4 regions of the Lentibacillus salinarum genome follow, and region 1 is predicted to be linked to each of the others. Evidence: riboswitches for the same ligand, from Rfam matches in the RefSeq annotation. Region 1 holds a riboswitch; each other region holds the start of a gene.
What was found. Region 1 has a riboswitch for S-adenosylmethionine ahead of ACFQ4A_RS17775 (PLP-dependent aspartate aminotransferase family protein). Riboswitches for the same ligand answer to the same signal wherever they lie in the genome.

Region 1 (4,187 bases):
TCTGATTCAATACCGGATGTCGTATCCTCATTCGTTTCTTCCTCATCTTCCGGTTCATCAGCCGCGTCTTCTGTGTCTTTGTCCTCGTTTTGCTGGGCAGCCTGATTGACCGTTTCTTTAGCCGGGCTTTCCGGCTGAGAAAAAATGAGAAAAGGAGCGATGCCGATGAACAGGACACCTAATATAGTGAGTACGTCGTTTTTCTTCATGGTCTTCACACCTGTAGTCAATTTTCATCTGATGTAACATGTTTATCGTCAATATGTAATCAGTTATTGTCGTATAGTTTTATTATATCATGTTCATGCTTGACTCATCCCCCATAAAAAAACCGTGCAAACATAAAAAATTCGTCCTCGGGTGAAGACGAATTTTATAAAAGGGCCACGACCGGCAACGATATTTTTCTATCCGGACCGGCAGTTTAGCTGTGGATCGCCTCTTTCCGGGTGCCGTTTTGCCGGATGCGGACGGCTTCTTCATAGGCCTTTTTGCCGGAAATGACCGTGAGACCGGCTGTCTGGGCTTTTTCCAGTGTCTGATCGTTACTGGTCGGCTGTTCGACCCAAAGAATGGCTGCCTCCTGGTTGATCGCTTGCTCAACCGTTTCCGGTGGAAGTGTCGGCTGATTGGTCAGAACAGCATCTATCTGGAACGGCACATCGCTTAACTGGTCAAATGCCGTTTTGTCCTCTCCGCCGATTGGGGCAATTTGGAAACCGAGCTGCGCCAGTTGTCTGATGTGCTTATCAAATGCCGTATCCCCTGCATTATGTCCTAGGACTGCGAGTGCTTTTTGCCGGATTCCACCGTTGCTCCGGTCAAACGGCGATGCCAGCAGCCATTGGATCGCGTCTTCTTCGCTCAGCTGGATGATCGGCGCTGCACCGGTTGCTGTGGCAATCGCCTGATCCAGATCAGCCAGCGTATCGTTCGTTGCTTCGAGACCGACTGAGAGGCGGACCAATTCTTCCGTCACACCGCTTTTTTCCAAATCCTCCGCTCCCAATTGCTGGTGGGTTGTGGATGCCGGATGGATGATCAGCGACTTCGCATCGCCCACATTGGCAACATGTGACCAGAGGGTAATATTGTCGATCAATTGCCGGCCGGCTTCCCGTCCGCCTTTGATGCCAAATGTGATGATTGAGCCATAGCCTTTTTGTAAGTATTTGTTCGCCAGCTGGTGCGATGGATGCGCCGGCAACCCCGGATAATTCACCCACTCCACGGCCGGATGATTGGTCAAATAATCAGCAACGACAGCGGCATTTTGGTTGTGGCGCTCGACTCTCAGATGCAATGTCTCCAGACCCTGCAGCAGGAGAAACGCATTTTGCGGGCTCAGGCAGGCACCAATGTCGCGCAGCAGCTGGACACGCAGTTTCGTCGCGAAGGCTGCCGGGCCAACGTCGACATAGCGCAGGCCGTTATAGCTGTTATCCGGTTCGGTGAATTCCGGGAATTTGCCATTGCCCCAATTGAAGCGTCCACCGTCAACGACGACACCTGCAATCGCTGTACCATGGCCGCCGATCCATTTGGTTGCCGAATGAACAACAATATCCGCACCCCAAGCGAGCGGCTTCGTCCCATATGGCGTGGCAAATGTATTGTCGATGATGAGTGGGATGTCATGATGGTGTGCAATCCCAGCAAGGGCTTCCAAATCCAGTACGTTCAGGCTTGGATTGGTAATAACTTCACCAAATATCGCTTTCGTTTTATCGGTAATGGCGTTTTCGATTGCTTCAAGGTCTGTCCCATCGACAAGCTTGACATCGATCCCATACCGCGGCAATGTGTTGGCAAATAGATTGTACGTGCCGCCATACAAGTTGCTGTCAGCAATAATTTCGTCACCGCTGCCGGCCAGATTTAAAATCGTGAGCGAAATCGCAGCCATACCGGATGATGTGGCAACAGCCGCTACACCATCCTCTAGTAGGGCCATCCGCTTCTCAAATGCGTCAAGCGTCGGGTTCATAATACGGCTGTAGATATTGCCTTCCTCTGTCAGTCCAAACAAGTTTTGCGCATGTTCCGTATCCTCGAAAACATAAGACGTTGTTTGATAGATGGGAACCGCACGCGATCCTGTCGCCGGGTCGGGTTCCTGTCCACCGTGTAGCAGTTGTGTTTCCTGGCTTTGCAGGTTAAAGTTTGCCATAATGATTGCCTCCTTAAGGTTTATGATAATCATGTGACGCGCTATAAAAAAGTGCTGTCTTAATCGTCTGACGAAGAGGCGAAACGAAAAACCCCCTTCAGTAAGAGAAGAGGGCTATTGCTGTCACCGGTCCTCCTCTTATTTTCCAGATCTAGCGTGACCTGTAGGATGTAGCACCTTTCAAGACACGTTAATCAGCCTTGATGGTTGCCGGGCTTCACAGGGCCTAATCCCTCCACCGCTCTTAATAAGAGATGCTAATTTTATTAATTTAATGAACATTATATAATGAATGCACACCGTCCGTCAAGTTGTTTTCTTAATTTTTTTGCTTGCGGCGGGCCGGTACCGGGTGGGCAGATGCCATATAAATCACTAAAGCAATCCAGATAAAACCAAATGATATCAGGTGCGCGGCGGAAAAGGTTTCACCATAGGCAAACACACCGAGAAGTAGCATGATGGTCGGCGCAATATACTGCAAAAAGCCGACCATCGATAATGGAATCTTTTTGGCACCGCTGGCAAACAAGAGAAGCGGAACAGCGGTGGCAATCCCGGCGCCGATTAATAATAGTCCCATACCGGATAGCATAACATCTGCTGCAATGGAACTGTCCGGCACAATTAGCAGGTAAATCAGCGCGGCTGGTGTGACAATCATTGTTTCGATGGTCAGGCCGAACATGGGACTGATATCGACCGTTTTTTTCAATAAGCCATAAAGGCCGAACGAGAAAGCCAGCAACAGTGATACCCATGGAAAAACACCATAACTGATGGTGAGATTGATCACCCCGATGCCTGCCAGAATAAATGAAAGCAGTTGCCGCTTTGTCAATGTTTCGTTTAACACGATCATTCCTAATAGAATACTGACAAGCGGATTGATGTAATAGCCAAGACTGGACTGGATAACATGGTCGTTATTCACGGCCCAAATAAAGGTCAGCCAGTTTAAGCTGATCACGATCGATGCCAGCGTTATACCGCTCAACTTCTTTTTATCCTTGAAAATAAGCCGGCATTCCTGCATGAACGGGCGCCACTTGCGCACCGACAGCACGATGACAACCATAAAGATGAACGACCAAAGAATACGGTGTGCGAGGATTTCACCAGGCGCAATATCATCAAGCAGCTTCCAATAGATTGGCAAAAAGCCCCACAATAAATAGGCACCTACTGCATACAAAATGCCTGTTTTACTTTCCTGGTTCATGCTGGATACCCCCTTTTGTCATGGTTGCGATTGGACATGTGAGTCGCTGGACATACGGCGAGGAGTGGCTAGCAAATCGTGCGAGCATGGCTACAGTTTGTGAAGAAGCCACCTTAACGCGTGCGGTACCACCCCAAACATAAGCGACATCCAGCCTCAAGTCATACGGCATTATGTAAATATCCTAATTTTAAAATTTATGTTGCAAAATAGCAATCTGTCAGACTTATAGTTTATTAAAAATGCTTTCAAAATGAAGGGAAATCCCATAAGATAGCTTTATAGACATTTATTCCAAGGGGGTTTATTCATGACGGAGAAGCATAAGCAGGTTGACACATCGGTTATCCATGATGGCTATAATCCGGATGACATGCTGGGAAGTCTTACCACACCGCTTTTCCAGACATCAACATTCACGTTTGAAACAGCGGAGCAGGGGGAGCGGCGGTTTGCCGGTGAGGAAGACGGTTACATGTATTCAAGGCTCGGCAATCCCACTGTCAGGGTTCTGGAAGAAAAGATGGCAGCTTTGGAAAATGCCGAGCGCGGACTGGCCTTTGCCTCGGGCATGGCAGCGGTTTCGGCCATTCTAGTGGCCCTAACGAAAGCCAATGACCATATCGTCTGTTCCACGGGTCTGTATGGCTGCACATTTGGCTTATTGAGCATGATGCAGGATAAATACCAGATAACGCATGATTTTTCCATGATGGCAACAAAGGAGGAGCTGCGCACATTAATCAGACCGGAAACGGCTTGCATTTACGTCGAAACGCCGATCAATCCGACGAT
Region 2 (4,187 bases), on a different contig from region 1:
TCCAGCACCGACCCTTCATGATTGAATTTCAACTGTAATAACACTTGTAAGCAATATGTAATTAACGCGATCCAAATTTGGGTATAGACGGCATTTTCACTTTTGCCATAGAATGTTTTGACTTTTAAGTGCTGTTTCACCCACTTAAAGAACGTCTCGATTTTCCAACGATAGCGGTATAGATCACCAATTTCCTTAGCCGTTAAATCGAAACAATTGGTGATAATGATGACCACATTGCCCTCGCTGTCTTTCGTTTTAATGAGACGCAATGGATAGTCCATTTTCGTTCTATTTTGCGCATTGTCCAAATACACCTTCTGATCAAGAAAAATGTTATGTTCCGTGTCCGGTTCCTGTTCCGAGACAACTTCGATTTTTGCGTTTTTCTTGATTCTTGTGATGAAACGGACGTTTTTCCAGCAGAGTTCATCAAATTGTTTGTAATCATTATAGCCCCGGTCAAACAAATGGATGGCGTCTGAATCGATATCGACTAATTCATTCATTTGAGTGCGATCCGCGTGTTTGGCAGGCAGCATAACAGCTTTATCAGGCATGGTTATATCTTTTGTGATGACTACGCGCATGTGCAGCCGCACGCCTGATTTTGTTTTTCGAAACGTCGCCCAGGGGATACTGGCTTAAACTCATCGACACAGTGGATGAATCAATGACCAGCAGTTTCCCAATGTCGCGTACAATAGATTTATTTTTCATTTGCGCCTGTACTTCAAACACCAAGTGTCTAAATACCTTTTCGAACGGTGGAAGATCGCACTGTTTCCGGGAAAGCTGCGAAGTGCTGATGGTATCCATTTCAATCGCCTGTTGAACGCCCTGATTATCCTTGAGTTGTTTTGAAAGATCTCTTAAACTTTCAGCCTCATTTAACTGTGCAATAATCAACAGTTCCAGAAATTTGTAGGCTGCCAGCTTCTTTATGTAGTGGTCAATGTTCGAAACGTTGATCACATTTAAGAATTTCTGTTCATCAAGAACCTCGAATAATTTATTAATTGTGGATTTTGTGGTATACTTGTCCATAAGTTGTCTCCTTATAATGGGATTTGGACAGAGCTACCTGTTCCCATTATAAGGCTTTTTTATGGATTTTAAAGCCTTAATTTGCACAATTCCCAATATTATTGATTTAGTTCATTGTAGGGGAATGCTTGACAAATTTAGATAATATTTATGCAACGCTACTGATAATAAACGGTTTAATAAAGAAATTTACTCTTCATAGCTGACTACCCGACAAAAATCGTTGACAAAAAAGTCTTCCAAATATATAATCGTTTCAACATTAATGTAACTTCATATTTTTTAATTTATGCTTATCAAGAGTGATTGAGGGACAGGCCCGATGACGTCCGGCAACCTCCTTATGAGAAGGAAAGGTGCCAATTCCTGCAGAATAACTAGTTTTTTATTCTGGGAGATAAGGCGAATAGATGTTTAGCCTCTTTCCCATTGAAAGAGGCTATTTTTGTATCGATTTATAAATTTATGAGGCCAGCTAAACGACAAGGAGGATAACATCAATGATACAGAATAAAAATCAAAGCAATATTTCAAAACCTTTCAGAAATAGCGGCAATATGAGCTGAAGGACGTTATTTGTTGCGGGCGAAATGAGTCTGTATTCAATGGCACATATAAGAACAGGCATTACTATTAAGCAATAGACGTATTGATTAAACTTAACATCAAGGGAGACTAACGATGCAGAATGAAAAGAAACGTAAAAAATGGCTGGATCGCATTCCACATCCATTGGCATTATTATTTTATATTGTTGTTGCCGCAGCTATTTTGACGTATATTATTCCGGCTGGATCTTATGAAAGGGAAACCGTTAATGATACAACTCGAACCATTCCTGGGTCATTTGAATACATAGAGAACAGTCCTGTAGGCATTATGGATTTATTTACTGCGATTCCTGAAGGGTTTCAAGAAATGTCAGATATCGTCTTTGTCACATTTGCCGCGGCCATGATGTTTGGACTGTTAGAAAAAACGGGGATGCTTGAAAATACAGTTGGGACATTCGTTCGTAAAGTTGGTATTAAAAGGCGTTTTCTTGTTGATGTTATTATGACATTTGTTTACGGATTTTTCGGGATATTTATTGGCCTTGAAAATAATATCGCGCTTGTTCCAATTGCAGTTTTATTAAGTGTTGCAATAGGTGGAGATGCCATGCTCGGTGCGGGTATTGCCATAGGCGGTGTGCTAGTAGGATTTGGCCTTTCTCCGTTCAATCCTTATACGGTAGGTGTCGGGCATAGGATAGCGGAAATGCAACTTTTCTCAGGATGGCTTTTTAGAAGTATCTTAGTGGTTGTTACGTTATCTGTATTAGCTTATTTTAACGTTAGATATTTTAAAAAGATTTTAAGGAACCGGGATAAAAGCCTTGCTTATGACATTGATACCTCAGACATGACACTTAGTAAACCACTTGGTTCCTATCACATGAGAAAAAAGGATATTGCCATGTTACTTGTGTTTATCGCAGGGATTATTGTTATGCTATTTGGCATTTTTACACAAGGTTGGTATATCAATGAAGTTGCCGCGATATACCTTATGATAGGCATTGTCTGTGGGATTATTGCAAGAATGAATGCTAGTCAAATCGCTCATGTATTTGCGAAAGCACTTGAACCGAGTGCATTAGCAGCTATTCTGATTGGTGTTGCCATGGCCACTCAAGTCGTGATGAACCATGGAAATATCAGCGATACCGTTGCTCATGGTCTTGTCTCGGTACTAGAACATTTACCAACAACGCTGGCTGCTGTATTCATGACAATATCCCAGTCGATTATTAATATTTTGATTCCAAGTGGCAGTGGTCAAGCAGCCGTGACGTTACCCATTATGGTTCCTGTTGGTGATATGTTAGACATTACACGGCAAACGACAATTTTAGCGTTCCAAATTGGTGATGGTCTTACAAATATATTTTCACCTACATTAGGTGGGTTAATGGCAATGCTTGGATTATGTAGGGTGCCTTATGGAAGATGGATTCGGTATATTTTTCCGTTCGTCATGACAGCAATCTGTATATCTTGGGTCGCCTTAATCATTAGTGTCTTAATTAATTGGGGAGGACCAATTTAAGTAACGTTCCTGATAACTGGACTGACATTGTCCATATAGGAGATCGACTAATAGCAGAGTTGGATCATGACAATGAGGTGGATCTTTTTGCTATTAGCATAAAAACGCAAGATGGTCTGCAGCTTGGTTATGTCCCTGGCATATATGTACAAGCTGTTCACGCTTTGTTAAACCGCGGGGATGAATTGACCTTAGGGTTCCGCAGCTCCACCCGAATTTTTCGCTGCAATGGTGGGTACGTGTGGAATTATCGGCTGTTATTGAAGATTTAAATAAAGATGATGAGGAATCCGGTCATCTCAAGAGTCTTATTTTCCGGGAAACGGCATAGGAGTTTAAGTCTTTGCGTTCGCTGAAATCATAAGAGAAATTAAAACGGGCATGGATAGAGGAAAATTCTAAACCATGTCCGTTATAACGAATTAAGGAGTTGAATTAAGTGAGTGGGTAAGGTAACTAGGCATATACCAGAAAAGATGCCGCCTATGCTTTGCTGGAAGTTATCGCATTAATTGAATTGGAAGAAAAGAAGATTCATCCGGATGATGTAAGGAATCAGTGCTTGTGAATGATGTCGGATAGGGATTGCGATTACAAAGGTTGGGAGAAACTTATTGCAAAAACTTGACTCCCTCAACATGAATGATTGAAAAAAGGGTAAATGTAGGTATAATTAAACTAGAATTAAGCATAGACTCTAATGGAGGTGAGTTTATGCTGCGAAGGGGGACGAATAAAAATGCCAAAAGTAGCAGACGTTACTCCTATGGATATTAAATTTGACGATGAAAAAGAGCGTGAACAATTTATTAACTGAGCACATGATAAAAGTACGGTTGATCAGCCTAACATGATTGAAATGAGAAAAAAATAAAACAAGCTAGAGAAATTCAGAGGAGGATGAACAAACATATTAATACTGATAAGATTAGGTCAGCAAGCGTTTCCAATCAATTCACAGAGGATGTTGGCCTTTTTAATTGTTCTGATTCGCTGACGCATATAATCGAAGCACATAAAAAAGCCGAGCCCAAAATTATTGGTTGGCC
Region 3 (4,187 bases), on a different contig from region 1:
TTGCCGGTACGACTATTCAAAGTGTTATGAAAGCGGTTAAGGAATTGAATGCCCGTGGGATCAGTTGCACGCTTGATAATTTGGGCGAGTTTGTTTCCGATAAAACAGAAGCCAGTCAGGCCAAAGATAAAATTATCACGCTTTTAGAAGCGATTCACCAGGAAAATGTCGATTGCCACTTATCGGTCAAATTAACCCAGCTGGGAATGGATATCGACCAGAATTATTGCATGGTGAATATAAGGGAGGTTCTTGACGCTGCGAACAAATATGGTATTTTCGTCAACATTGATATGGAAGATTATGCCCATTATGAGCAGACGTTAGACATTCTGAGCGTGCTCCGTCGGGATTATGACAATGTTGGAACGGTTATCCAGTCATATCTCTTCCGGGCAGAAGATGATCTGCAGGATTTGCAGGATGTGCGGATCCGGCTTGTGAAAGGCGCATACAAGGAAAGTGCCGAGGTGGCCTATCCGGATAAGCAGGCTATCGACCGTAACTTTGTGACGCTGGCGAAACAGCGGCTGTTGGGCAGTGCGTTCACGTCGATTGCCACCCATGATCACCATATTATCGATGAATTGAAAGCGTTTGTGGCGGAAAATCATCTTGATAACGACCAGTTTGAATTCCAGATGCTTTATGGTTTCCGCAATGACCTTCAGCAAAAACTTGCAAATGAAGGATATCATTTCTGCACGTATATTCCGTTCGGCGATGACTGGTTCGGCTACTTCATGCGCCGGCTTGCCGAACGTCCGCAGAACATGAATTTAATCGTGAAAGACGTGTTTTATACTGAAGATAACAAGTTGAAAAAAGGCCCGGTTGTCAGTGGCGCAGCTGTCATTTCCGCGCTCGCTTTCTGGCGTCTTAAAGTAAATCGTAATAAGAAAACGAATGACTGAAAACGAAACATGGCAGGGTCAAACATCCTATAACGAAACAAAAAAGCGTTCCCAATGCCCAAGCGTTGCCGGGAACGCTTTTTTGATCTACCTTATTTCGCCACGGCCGCCAACCCATGCTCAAGATCCAGAATTAAATCATCTGCATGCTCAATTCCGACGGACAGTCTGATCAATTCATTGGTGAGGCCATAGGAATGACGTACCGCCTCCGGAATATCAGCATGTGTCTGGGTGGCCGGATAGGTGATTAGACTTTCCACACCGCCAAGACTTTCCGCAAAAGTGAACAGGTTCAAAGCCTTGAGAAACGGCTCGACATACGTTTCATCGTTCAAGTAAAAACTCAGCATGCCGCCTTTCCCCGGATACAGCACCTGGTTCACAAGTGGTTGGGATTCAAGAAATGCCTTGACGCATTTGGCATTATATTCGTGCTGGCGCATGCGGAGCGGCAGTGTTTTCATGCCGCGCATCAGAAGCCAGCAGTCAAATGGGGCAAGCGTTGACCCTGTTGAATTGTGGATATAAGCCAGTTCTTCACACAATTTATTGCCTTTAGCCACGACCGCACCGGCCAGTACATCATTGTGTCCCGCTAAATACTTGGTGGCACTGTGGATGACGATATCCGCACCTTCGTTGATCGGCTGCTGGAGAAAAGGGGTGTAAACCGTATTATCCACGATGAAAAGCAAGTTATGCTCCTTGGCAATGCGCGAAACAGCCGCCATATCGATGTTCGTCATGAGCGGGTTCGTCGGTGTTTCGATAAAGATCGCTTTTGTGTTGTCCTGGATATAGTCAGCCAGCTTATCTGCATCCTGACCGTTCCAATACGAAAATTGGAATCCCTGTTTTTCCTCAAGCATGGCAAAATAGCGGTAGGATCCGCCATATACATCCCGGCAAGTCACGATATGATCCCCAGCAGCAAGCAGGGAAAAGACAAGTTGAATGGCACTCATCCCAGAGCTGGTAGCAAATGCCCGGTCACCATGTTCGCTTCGTGCCATGGCATCTTCAAGGACATCCCGGGTTGGATTACCGGTCCGTGTATAGTCATAGCCATTCCCGTGACCGATCTTTTCATGCCGGTAGGAAGTCGATAAATAGATCGGTGTGCTGACAGCTTTTAATGGTTCCGTTTTATGGTTGCCGATTTGGGCAAACGTGGTGTCTTGTTCGAATGGATGATGAGACATATGTATCGCTCCTCTGGAAGATTTATTGTTTTCAAAATTAATACCCTCTCCTAGATAAGAAGAGGGTATCATCATATAAACCATCATCTCCTTATCTTCTAAGCCTGACGCTTACTGGAATTGGCACAGTACTGTGATAAGTCTGTTGCCGAGGTTTCGTGGGGCCAGTCCCTCCACCTCTCTGGATAAGAATATCGTTTTTTTATGAAATTGGATAATAATTATTAATTTACAGCGGATATTCATTTCTGTCAAATATTTTTAAGGGTAGTAACTGGTTCATGAAAACTTTTTGAATATTTACATTTGCTATGGACTGGCTTAAAATGGATATTGAGGTGATTTGCATGGGCGTTGTAACCGTAGATTTTGATGGAACCCTCTATCAAGGTAATTCGTTTAAAGTTATGTTCCAGACGGCCAATCAATCGTTTGGCTTAAAGCAGTGGACTGTTGTCGCTAGCGGAGTTGTTAAGGCAGCGGCGGCCGGTGTGGTCAAAGGTAAAAATGCGTTCAGACTTGCGTTTTTCAGTGCATTTGCGCGGTCATTTAAAGGCATGGCTGAAGCAGAACTTGATACATTTTTCCACCGATTGGTTGATATTGGCAAGCAGGACGCCCATCACGATTTGATACATAAAATCCGCGATCATGAACGGCAGGGCGATCACATCATTGTTCTGTCCGGTGCACTGCAGCCATTTTTAAAAGCCTTTACACAAGAGTTGGCGCTGGATGTCCATATTATCAGCACCGAATTGGCGTTTGACGAAAATGGGGTATGTACCGGTAACATCGGCTCGATTATTAACGGTGATGAAAAAGTAAACCATGTTCAGGCTTGGATCAACCAGCAGATGCGGCTCGGCAACCTGACCGAAGAAGAAGCGGGTGAAACGTGGGCATATGCCGACAGTGAGAGTGATGTGCCATTGTTTCAATTCGTCAAGCATCCGATTGTCGTTAACCCGGATGATGGGATGAAGAAAATCGCTGTGCAACAGGGCTGGCCGGTGTTTGGGTGAAAATAGCTGATTTTGGTTAATGGATAGAAACAAAGGACGCTTTCAGATGAAGCATCAATACGTGTTAATGAGGCAGGAATTTTCTTGATTTGAGGAAAATTCCTGCCATAAGGGTGTTTTTGGCCATTAAAATGGCGGCTATAAATGTGAAAATGAGAGAGATTACTAAATAGTCCCTGCCATTTGCGGGAACACTGTCTAAGACAAACCAAACCATACCATATCCACAAAGGTGAAGTCTGCCATGGATGTTAGAGTTGTATTAACCTACACAACACCTAAAGGAACAGAAACCGTTTTTTGGTCGGACGAGATGCCAGCTGCTAAAGCGCTTTTGTTGGCCGAAGATCTGGAGAAAACCGGCCGTGCGAAGCAACTGAGATTTATTGATAAATATGATAGCAACTGGACAATGAAAGAACTGAAGAAACAAATGGAAGTCATTCAAACTGAACCTCATGAGGTGACGGTTTATTTTGATGGCGGCTTTGATCGGGAAACGAAAAGGTCCGGACTGGGCTGTGTCATATATTATGAACAGAACGGTAAGTCGTGGCGCCTGCGCAAAAACGCGCTGGTCGAGGAGCTGGAGACCAATAATGAAGCGGAATATGCGGCACTGCATCTGGCCATCCAGGAGTTACTGCTGCTTGAAGTCCATCATCAAGCGGTTACCTTTTCCGGTGATTCTCAGGTGGTGATTAACCAGTTAAAAGGTGAATGGCCGTGTTATGAACAGGTATTGAATCAGTGGGCTGACCGGATTGAAGATGAACTTGATCAGGCAGGCATTGACCCGGAATATGTGGCTATTTCACGAAAACATAATCAGGAAGCAGACCGGCTGGCGTCGCAAGCTTTAAAAGGTGTTGACGTTACAAGTACGCGTGAGGTGTAACACCCGTGGTTTGCTGTCGTGGATTTGGAACGACGTTTCGTGCTGCAGATACCATAAATCGCGATTCGCGCGGCAGTTCTGTCATTTCGCGCAACATCCCATCATTTTCGCACGGTAACGCATGCAAATCGCGCGTGGGCACCAA
Region 4 (4,187 bases), on a different contig from region 1:
GGTGCGGTTTTAGAAGAATGGAATCACTGATGACAATACGGCAGTCCACCACTAAAAGCATCGCTGCCACACATTTTTATACTCAGGTTGCTCTTTGAAGCATGGACCGGTCACGTTCTGCAACTGATTTTTGGCCAGTGAGCCCCATGGTCAAATCCATATCGACAAGCAAATTTTGCAGCACTTGCTGAAGGGCGTTATTGTCTAATTGTCTGCTGGAAATCCGGCATGTCATGATGATTCGTGTCTGGTTAACCGCTTCATCATCTGATCATATGTCGTATTTTGTAATGTTTTGACTTTGTTTGCAGAAATGGTTGCATTTTATTTCAGGCGTGCCATAATAGGTTTTGTGCGTTTTGAGCCAAACGTCCTAAATCTTTACATAGTTCGAAAGGAAGATTGATCGCAATGCATATTTTGGAACCAGAGCCAACCCGACAGAATTTAAAAAAGGCTATCTCCTTTAAACGAAAAGAAATGATTAACCTGGGGATGAAATACGGCTTGACGGATAAAAGAACAATAAAGTGTAGTCAGCAGCTGGACAACCTGCTGAACTTGCATAAAACCAGAAAACGTTACGATCTGACGGGATGAGCATGATCCTTTTAATGACGTGACTTCCGACCAGATATGATTTAATGATACCAGGTTTTGACTTTATCAAGATCATTTAAAAAATGCTCAACTTCTTCCTGGTTTAAACGAACAAGAATTTGATCATATAATGTCAGAACCTGACCATCATCCTCATGTTTATGTTTATGTAGATAATCGGTCAGGGCATGCAATTGCTTCTTATTAAGAATTGACGCTGTGGAAAGATGCTTCACTTTCCGGAGCAAAAACGCATTTGCAGATTCATCGAACTCGCCGGAAATAATATGCCCATCCAATTGCATGATTTCACCTCCATAACGTATGACATGTTAATAATTTGCCCCAAATCACCGGTATTATAAGTGATCGGTTGCATCAAAAATTTTGCCCCTCTAAACAATCGTTATGGCCGCGCGCGATACCCCCCTAGTCAATTGCTTTTTCCTGATGCTGTTTCCCGTAAAGATGCTTCTGTCGTTTTCCGCTGTTTCCTGTCGTCAGCATGACCCCAGTAATAACCGCCAGAGCACCAGCCACTTTCATCATCGTGATCGCTTCGTCCAGCCATAACCAGGCCCCGACCATCGTCACAATCGGCAGGAAGTTCAGAAATACCGAAGCTTGTGAAGCACCCAGTACGCCAACAGCACGGTTATAAAAGATTAAAGCAATGAACGAGGGAAACAGACCGAGATAAGCGATCCCCGCTACGTTCGCTGGCTCGATCAATAGCGATGGGACGCCAGCAACGAGCCATTCAACCGCGACAATCGGCAAAAGCACGATAATGGAAATGCCGCTCATCACAAAAAGTGCCCCGAATTGCGGGAATAAGGACATATATTGTTTAACCAAAATCGAATAGACCGCCCATGATCCGACGGCGCCGATCATAATACTATCACCGATATTCCAGTTCATACCGGCGATCGAAAAAATCCGGCCATCCAGCACCACCCAAACAGCACCGAAAAGCGATAACAGAACCCCGACTATTTGGCTATTTCGGAGCCGTTCTTTTAAAAGAAACGCGCTCAACCCGACAGTCGCGACAGGAATAACCGTTTCCAGCACCGAAACGTTTGTGGACGTTGTAAACTGCAATGCACCATATATGAACGTATTAAAAAACGTGATCCCTGTCAGTGTCATAAGCAAAAAAGGCTTTTTATATTCCCTGAATTTATCCCGATAAGCCCACGCACTGCGAAGGCCAAATGGCAGCATCACCAAAAACGCGACCACCAAACGGAAAAACGCAATCGTAAACGGCGGGAGCTCATTAATCGCCCTTCCGGTTAAAATGTTACCGGCATAAAACACAACAACGAACAACATCATGATATAAGCATTGACCATGAAATCCTCCTCTTGAAAAGATAGCAACCCATCCCAAAGCTGCATTTAATGACTCAGGCGTTTTAAAGAGCCAGTTGAAAATAGGGCCGTTTCCTCTGATATTCCCCGCTACTAATTCACTTAGTCCCAAGCTATTCCGGCCACTTTGTCCGATAGTCCAATTTTTAAACGCTTCTTCCAATTTAACAGAAAAGAACAACAACTGCACCCAAGCTTCCTGCATCTAGTCGTTTATTATCACCTTCGTTTGAAGTCAGGTAACATATAAACTTTTTAACATGATAAACTTGACGCTAAGTTTTGAAAATTCCTCCTTGACATTCAAGCATAGCAGGTGTATTGTATGTATTAATATCATAACTGAATAAAAAACGTTCTTATCTAGAGAGGTGGAGGGACTGGCCCTTCGAAGCCTCAGCATCGGTCTGTGACTGTGCTAATTCCAGAAAGCGTTGGACGCTAAAGATAAGAAGAGTGAACTATGTGAACCCAAGCCTCTTCTTATCAGAAGGGGCTTTTTTAGTTTCACAATCGTTTTGATTCAGTTAAATTTAAAGGGAGGTGGGGAATATGTGTAACACATTAATTGAGGCAGTCAACGTGTTAAAGGAAAAAGAATGGATCGACCTGACGCATGCGTTCGGGCCGGACTCCCCTCATTTTTCCGCATTTGATCCGGCAGAGTTCAAGACGTTATTCGATCATGATGACGGGTTCTTTGCCCAGCAATTCACTTTCCCGGGACAATATGGAACACATATTGATGCGCCCATTCATTTTGTACCTGGGGATAAGCGTTATGTGCATGAGCTGGAGCTGCAGGAACTGGTGTTGCCGCTGGTTGTCATTGATAAATCAAAAGAAGCCGCCGAAAACCCTGATTTTACACTTGACTTGGACGATGTTCTGGCATTTGAAAAAGAGCACGGTGACATTGAGCCAGGTTCATTTGTTGCACTAAGGACTGACTGGAGCAAAAACTGGCCGGATCAGGAAGCTTTTGACAACGAGGACGATGAAGGGAATAGCCATGTGCCAGGCTGGTCCGTTGAAGCATTGCAGTTTTTATTCGAACAGCGCCACATCAAAGCTATCGGCCACGAAACATTTGATACCGATTCAGCCATTAATTTCCAGAAAAACGGCGCACTTGTAGCCGAATATTACGTGCTTGATCAGGATACGTTTCAGGTGGAAGTGATGACGAACCTTGATAAAGTCCCGGCAAAAGGCGCCGTAATATTTAATATCGTACCAAAAGCAAAAGGTGCAACCGGATTTCCGGTACGATCATTTGCCATTTTACCTTAACTGTAAGAAAAACGCTGATGCGTCTTTTCAGATACTAGCGGTCAGATGTCAGATTGGAAGACATCCCGAGTTAGCTAATTAGTATTGAAAGCGTCGTCCAAAATTTATACTATCTTATCTTATAAGCAAAAACCTAAACAAACTATAATAGAAAGAGGGAATGAAAATGACCAAAGTAACCACAAAAGCACCATTCCGTGCAGACCAGGTCGGAAGCTTGCTGCGACCTGACCGGCTGCACGAAACAAGACGAGCGTTCAAGAAGGGTAGTATCTCTGCTGAACAGTTACGTGAAGTGGAAAATGACGAAATTAAACGTATTGTCGACAAACAGTTGGAAGTGGGTCTTCAGGCTGTAACCGATGGCGAGTTCCGCCGCACATTTTTCCATCTTGACTTCATGGAACATCTGAACGGGTTTGAAGGCTATGTCCCGGAACAAGGCTATGCGTTTAAGGGTGAGGAATCGGAAAAACGCAATGTCTGGAACTCAGGTGACATTTCGTTTAACCCGGACCATCCATTTTTGCAGGATGTGACGGATCTGATTGACATTGTTGACGGTCGAGCTGAGGTTAAATTCGCCATTCCGAGCCCGAATATGTTTTTTAATGACGGCATCCGGAATCCTGACATTTATCCGGACCTGGAAAAGTATGCAGACGATATCATCAAAACATACCAGGAGGCCATTCAAGCTTTTTATGATGCCGGATTGCGTTACCTGCAGCTGGATGATGTTTACATCGCCGGGCTGGCAGCCGACAGTGTGCCGTGGAATGAAGATCCAGGTGAGCAGCGCGACTATTTGATTGATTTGGCCGTCCGAGTGCTGAACGAAAGTCTGGCCCATAAACCGGACGAATTGACTGTCACAGTGCATTTATGCCGCGGTAACTACCGTTCCACATGGG

Region 2: another riboswitch for S-adenosylmethionine. It lies ahead of ACFQ4A_RS09695 (YfcC family protein); the one in region 1 lies ahead of ACFQ4A_RS17775 (PLP-dependent aspartate aminotransferase family protein).
Region 3: another riboswitch for S-adenosylmethionine. It lies ahead of ACFQ4A_RS12435 (aminotransferase class I/II-fold pyridoxal phosphate-dependent enzyme); the one in region 1 lies ahead of ACFQ4A_RS17775 (PLP-dependent aspartate aminotransferase family protein).
Region 4: another riboswitch for S-adenosylmethionine. It lies ahead of ACFQ4A_RS09090 (cyclase family protein); the one in region 1 lies ahead of ACFQ4A_RS17775 (PLP-dependent aspartate aminotransferase family protein).

Annotation. Positions count from the first base shown of each region.
Region 1 is NZ_JBHTNH010000058.1:48,149-52,335, forward strand. It holds gene ACFQ4A_RS17770 (SGNH/GDSL hydrolase family protein) at 1-209, opposite strand, end outside; gene ACFQ4A_RS17775 (PLP-dependent aspartate aminotransferase family protein) at 425-2,170, opposite strand; SAM riboswitch class I at 2,306-2,424, opposite strand; gene rarD (EamA family transporter RarD) at 2,490-3,392, opposite strand; gene megL (methionine gamma-lyase) at 3,703-4,187, shown strand, end outside.
Region 2 is NZ_JBHTNH010000020.1:90,388-94,574, reverse strand. It holds gene ACFQ4A_RS09705 (IS4 family transposase) at 1-590, opposite strand, end outside; gene ACFQ4A_RS09700 (DUF4372 domain-containing protein) at 553-1,047, opposite strand; SAM riboswitch class I at 1,338-1,451, shown strand; gene ACFQ4A_RS09695 (YfcC family protein) at 1,729-3,138, shown strand.
Region 3 is NZ_JBHTNH010000026.1:109,295-113,481, forward strand. It holds gene ACFQ4A_RS12430 (proline dehydrogenase family protein) at 1-914, shown strand, start outside; gene ACFQ4A_RS12435 (aminotransferase class I/II-fold pyridoxal phosphate-dependent enzyme) at 1,007-2,119, opposite strand; SAM riboswitch class I at 2,208-2,311, opposite strand; gene ACFQ4A_RS12440 (HAD family hydrolase) at 2,467-3,144, shown strand; gene ACFQ4A_RS12445 (ribonuclease H family protein) at 3,389-4,042, shown strand.
Region 4 is NZ_JBHTNH010000019.1:95,820-100,006, reverse strand. It holds gene ACFQ4A_RS09115 (NAD-dependent protein deacylase) at 1-30, shown strand, start outside; gene ACFQ4A_RS09110 (aspartyl-phosphate phosphatase Spo0E family protein) at 412-600, shown strand; gene ACFQ4A_RS09105 (hypothetical protein) at 642-905, opposite strand; gene ACFQ4A_RS09100 (DMT family transporter) at 1,030-1,962, opposite strand; gene ACFQ4A_RS09095 (hypothetical protein) at 1,910-2,185, opposite strand; SAM riboswitch class I at 2,337-2,434, shown strand; gene ACFQ4A_RS09090 (cyclase family protein) at 2,533-3,273, shown strand; gene ACFQ4A_RS09085 (5-methyltetrahydropteroyltriglutamate--homocysteine S-methyltransferase) at 3,440-4,187, shown strand, end outside.